Xanthocytophaga agilis: one gene and its partner. The protein of the gene in region 1 interacts with the protein of each later gene in a pairwise test. Links are inferred from orthologs where the notes say so. Each region holds a gene or a part of one and is shown in the gene's direction. Other genes may lie near its edges.

What was found.
Region 2: the proteins of QNI22_RS25045 (region 1) and dnaA interact in binary tests that used the Escherichia coli proteins (3 or more experiments, as listed by UniProt). The link is inferred for Xanthocytophaga agilis from one-to-one orthologs.

What each region holds. Positions count from the first base shown.
Region 1 is NZ_JASJOU010000010.1:69,168-72,095, reverse strand. Bases 16-2,864 are described here. They hold QNI22_RS25045 (HU family DNA-binding protein), read left to right. Parts: upstream 16-1,213; coding sequence 1,214-1,516; downstream 1,517-2,864. Other genes in these bases: QNI22_RS25040 (tetratricopeptide repeat protein), read left to right, coding at 1,634-2,557; mutY (A/G-specific adenine glycosylase), read right to left, coding at 16-925. Also shown: more of mutY, read right to left, coding at 1-15.
Region 2 is NZ_JASJOU010000002.1:515,970-518,970, reverse strand. Bases 72-2,993 are described here. They hold dnaA (chromosomal replication initiator protein DnaA), read left to right. Parts: upstream 72-775; coding sequence 776-2,212; downstream 2,213-2,993. Other genes in these bases: QNI22_RS08970 (hypothetical protein), read left to right, coding at 2,957-2,993; QNI22_RS08975 (ribonuclease H1 domain-containing protein), read left to right, coding at 2,279-2,920; QNI22_RS08985 (methylmalonyl-CoA mutase family protein), read right to left, coding at 72-251. In the rest of the region: more of QNI22_RS08985, read right to left, coding at 1-71; more of QNI22_RS08970, read left to right, coding at 2,994-3,001. UniProt on the Escherichia coli protein: Plays an essential in the initiation and regulation of chromosomal replication. Binds in an ATP-dependent fashion to the origin of replication (oriC) to initiate formation of the DNA replication initiation complex once per cell cycle.

The sequences.
Region 1 (2,928 bases):
GGGCTTCAATACGTTGATGGCTTAATAAATGTGTGTATGCTTTTTCAGGTGCTTTGATGGTATAGATGGTATCAGATAAATCCAGATCAAGTTGTTTTACCAATTCATCTGTGTCTAGAATACTGTCGTTTTCACTCAACCAAAAATCGTACAATCCCTGCCAAATGTCTTTACTCCCTCTCAGGCGCATTGCAATGCGGTTCTGAACATGAAAAACTATGTAATGAAAGAAACGATTTTTTATAACGGTTTTTTTACTTTTTATAGGAAGGATGTTTTGACGTCCTGTGAGAAATGCTTCACATTCCTGTTGAAAAGGACATAGTAAACAATCCGGAGAAGAATGTGTACACTGAATAGCTCCAAACTCCATGATAGCCTGATTATACAAATCCGGGCTATCTGAAGAAATAAGTTGGTTGGCCAGTGTTGAAAATAGGGTTTTAGCTTTGCTGGTAGCGATATCTGTTTCCAGACCATATAATCGAGCCAGCACCCTGAACACATTACCATCTAATACCGCTACGGATTCTTTGAAAGCAAAAGAAGCGATGGCTGCTGCTGTGTAGGGACCAATCCCTTTTAGTTTTACTAAAGCGATATATGAATTAGGGAATGACCCATTCTGTTGATTTACAATGGCTTTAGCAGTTTCCTGCATATTTCTTGCCCGAGAGTAATAACCCAGACCCTGCCATAGTCGTAATACTTCCTGTTCTGGTGCCGCTGCTAAATCGAATATAGTTGGAAAAGCTTTTACAAAATTCTGATAATAAGGCAGCCCCTGTTTCACTCGGGTTTGCTGCAGAATGATTTCTGACAACCATATGTGATATGGGTCGTTTGTGTGACGCCAAGGAAGGTCTCGTTTGTGGTATTCATACCATTCAATAAGGCGCGAAGCAAATGTGTCTTGGTTAATCAATGATAAAAATAATTAAAGTCCTTTTTCGTTATAATGAATAAAAGCCTAAAATTGTTCAAAATCGTTAAAGATCGTAGTCTGTGATTTACTTTTCCTGTAAAATAAGTATATATTTAGGTGAGAGGTAATTGTAATAGAAGTGATGTAGTATTTGCCTCAAAATTAAATGATTATAAACAGGATATAATTTTTATTATACCATACAATATGTTAATTTTGCAACGTTTGATACAACCTAAATCGTGAATGAATCTATAAATAGTGCAAACTCTTAACCAGTTTATCACAGTGACAAAAGCAGAAGTAATTACAGAAATCGCCGAAAAAACCGGTATTGACAAGGCTGACATCGCCCAAGCAGTAGAATCTTTCATCTCCGTTGTGAAAAACTCAATGGCTGAAGGTGAAAATATCTATATCCGTGGTTTTGGTAGCTTTGTAAATAAGAAAAGAGCCAAGAAAGTAGCTCGCAACATCTCTAAAAACACAGCTATGATCATTGATGAACATTTCGTTCCATCATTCAAGCCTGCTAAAGATTTTGTTGAGCAGATTAAGACTAGTAAAAAGATAAAAGTATCGGCTAACTAATCTGAAGAGATTTTTCGGCTTACTTTTATATTTTAAGTTTATAAATACTACGGCAAACTAGACTCATTACCGTATAGCCACATACTCATTGTAACACTGATTTGCGTTACAATGAGTATGTGGCATTTTTTTATTAGACACGAACAAGATGCATTGGTATTGTCAGGAATGATTACCAACTTTGTCGTCGGTTATATATTATATGTTATGAAGAAATCTCAGATTATTTCGATTGTTGTTGCTCTTCTTGCTATAGGAGTGTTGTATAGTTTACCCAAAGTAATTGTAAGTGACAAAGACAAGAAAATAGATAATAAGCCAACAGGACAGCAAGCCGAGGCTGTGACTACTGAGTCTTCACATAGTCAGTCATTATCAGCAGAACAGGCGAGTGCTATAAAAAATCTGACAAATCAATATAAAAATAGCACGGATAAAGAAAAAAAGATTATTTTTGCGGATTCTTTAGCTGGCATATATCGAAAAGCAATGATTTTTGATAGTGTTGCAGTATATCGTGAGTTGATCGTTGGATTGGAGCCTTCTGAGGAAAATCTGCTAAGTGCTGCTGATGCATGTTACGATGCATTCTTTTTTGTGACAGATGCCGAAAAGGTAGAGATCTATGGAGAGAAGGCTCGGGGATATTATCAGAAAGTTCTGGATAAAAATCCAAAACAACTGAATGCAAAAGCTAAAATGGCTGTTACATATGCTAACTCTGCTTCTCCTATGCAGGCGATTGCGATGTTGAGAGAAGTGATTGCCGAAGACCCAAAAAACGAACAGGCATTGTTCAATTTAGGATTGCTTTCTATTCGTTCAGGCCAATATGATAAGGCTGTTGAGCGATTCAAAGAAGTTTTAAAGAATAATCCTGTAAATCTGCAGGCTAAATTATACTTAGGAATAAGTTATGCAGAATTGGGAGACAAAGCTAGTGCCAGACAATTTTTAGAAGAAGCTAAGGCTGGTACAGATGATGTAATGATATTAAATGCTGCTGATGAGTATTTAAAAGAACTGGAAGCAACTAATTAATATCTGTTGATTTTTAGGATATCGGATTCTATACAATATTGAAGATCTTTTATCATATTTATTCACTTTAAAATATTTTACAATTATGCCCTGCGGAAAAAAAAGAAAGAGACACAAGATTGCTACACACAAAAGAAAAAAACGCCTTAGAAAAAACAGACATAAGAAGAAGTAATTCTTCACAGGACTTCCCGTTAGCTACATAGTTATCGGGAAGTCTTGTTTCGGACTTTTCTAAATATACCAGTAAGATTATATAATTGTACGTCAGGAAAATAATACTGCTTTATTGATCTGGATAAATAAAAATATAGATCATAGCAGACAAAACGCATTCATCAGGTTATCAGATAAACTCCAAAATAGTTTAA
Region 2 (3,001 bases), on another replicon or contig:
TTCTCTATATTTATCCAGCCAGTAGTTTGTCGGGTCTGAGCCCACAACTGATGAAAGCCCTGAAGATACTCTAGGCCTACCACATCTTCCTTTGTATAGAACGGTTGGATTTCAATACCCGGCTCCGGATGCTGAATAAGCTTTTGTGTATAGATGCGTAGTTTCTCTTCCTGTGTTTCGGCTTTGATCGTTTTTAGAATGAGTTGTTTCCATTCTTCTTGAGTAATACCAGCGAAATCATCGAATTGCATTGGAAGACAAAATTAAGTTTAGTGAATTGTGGTTATCAAAGTTGTGGATTCAATCGCTAAGTTTCAAATCTTTTCCTGAATTTTCATATTTCCTTTCGATCCTACCTGGAGGGCAATCAGTAATAAAATAAAAAGGTACTTAAAGGAAAGTAAAAAATTATAACCATGAATATTTTGAATAGTTTGCTTGGTTCAGAATATTATAGTTGAATTTTTTTAGTGGGAGATATTTTCATTGTAAAGAATATATTGTCAAAGAATAAAGTAGTAACAAAGGATAAAATTTAACTTTATTTGTCAAAAGAAAGAATTTTGTGTAATTTACTCTGACAAAAGAGTGTCTTTTTTGAGTTAAAAAATTGCTTTTCAATGTGTTGAGGTGTTTTGAAGAATCCTGCTACCCTAATTTTTTTTTCCATTAAAAGTTCAGATTTTTATTTTTTTGTTAAGGCTTTTTTTATCAAATTTGTCGTCCTTGTTTTAGAAAATACACAGAGTAACCACTTAACGACGTGATCATAGGGATGCTAAAGGACAGTAAAACAGTATGGAATAACTGTCTTAAAATCATAGGAGAAAGTGTCTCCGAAAAGGATTTTAGGACATGGTTTGAACCCATTGTTCCATTACGACTCGCCAACAATGTCCTCACCATACAGGTACCCACTCTATATGTGCATGAGCATCTGGAAAATAACTTTGTGTATTTATTACGTAAAGCTATTGATGCAGAGCTTGGACCAGAAGGCCGTTTGGAGTACCAGGTTGTGATTGATAAGGGAAATGAGAAGAACCGAGCCTATGTGATCAATATTCCAACCAATAAAACACCACAGAATAAAGATCCGAAGGTTGATATCCATGCTGATAAATACAAAAGTCCATTTGATTTGTATGAATTGGAAGGCAATGGATATGCATCCTATCTGAATCCTATTTATAACTTTGACAACTTTATCGAAGGAGATTGTAATCGTCTGGCACGTTCGGCTGGTATGGCTGTGGCGCAAAAGCCTGGTATTACATCCTTCAACCCGTTGTTATTATATGGTGGTGTGGGATTGGGAAAAACGCATCTTGTGCAAGCTATCGGAAATTACATCAAACAACATGATGTAGGGCGGTTTGTTTTATATGTGTCCTGTGAGAAGTTTACCAATCAATTCATTGAAGCTGTACGAAATAACAACATGCAGGGCTTTATGAACTTCTACTTACAGGTAGACGTACTAGTGCTGGATGACGTGCAGTTTTTGTCAGGTAAAGAAAAAACCCAGGAATGCTTCTTCCATATTTTTAATCACCTGCATCAAGCTGGAAAACAAATCATCATGACCACTGACCGTTCTCCTCGGGAACTAGTAGGTTTTGAAGATCGTTTGCTTTCGCGTTTTAAATGGGGATTGAGTGCCGATTTACAGCAACCTGATCTGGAAACACGTATCGCAATTATTCAGAAAAAACTACAGGCTGAAGGAATTGCCATGGATATAGATGTGATTGAGTACATTGCTCATAGCATTGATACCAATGTCCGTGAACTGGAAGGGGTAATCGTTTCCTTAATGGCTCAAGCTTCACTCAATCGCAGGGAGATTGATCTGGATCTGGCCAAACGGACTATTCAGAATATTGTGCAGCATGTAGACAAAGAGGTAAATATTGAGGTAATACAAAAGAGGGTAGCAGAACATTTTGGGGTAACAGTAGATGATCTGAAAGACAAAAGCCGTAAAAAAGAACTAGTAGTACCTCGTCAGGTGGCTATCTATTTTGCAAAAGAATATACCGATTTCTCTCTGAAGTCTATTGGATACCACTTTGGAGGACGTGATCATAGTACAGTTATTCATGCCATTCAGTCGGTGAATGATATGCTGAAAACAGACAAGGATTTTAAAGCGGCTGTGCAGGAAATTCAAAAAAGCTTTAAAACACGTCCGAATAAGTACAGTAATTAAAAATAAAAGATTAGTTGATTATATTGTAAGTTCAGGCGTTTGTCTGAACTTTCTTTTTATCTACTTATGGCAAAGCAAAAATATTATGTAGTCTGGAAAGGTCGTGAATCTGGAGTATATACCAGCTGGGACGAATGCAAAAAACAAATTGATGGATTTGCCGGTGCTGAATATAAGTCCTTTGAAACAAAGGAGCTGGCAGAACAGGCTTTTGGTGAAAATAGCAAAAAACACATTTTTAAAAATGCAAACCAGAAGAGTAGCTCGGATTTGTCTCCATTAGAAAAGGCAAAGATTGGAAAGCCTATCCTGGAAAGTATTTCGGTAGATGCAGCCTGGAATACGGCTTCCGGAGATATGGAATACAGAGGTGTTAATACCAAGACAAAAGAACAGCTTTTTCATCAGGGACCATTTAAAGATGGGACCAATAATGTTGGAGAGTTTTTGGCAATTGTACATGGACTGGCCTATCTTCAGAGACTAGGAAGCCGATTGCCTATTTATTCAGATAGTGTCAATGCCATTAAGTGGGTACAGGCCAAGAAACATCGGACCAAACTGGAGCCTACAGATAATAATGATAAATTATTTGAATTACTGGATCGGGCAGAAAAATGGCTGGCTGAAAATACCTACCCTAATCCTATTTTAAAGTGGGAGACAAAGGTGTGGGGTGAAAACCCTGCTGACTTTGGTAGAAAGTAGGCTTATCTATCATATAAACTTTGTGATCTATCTTTTATGCGTTTTTCTTTGTATTGTAGTTTTCTATTGTTTTCTGCCATT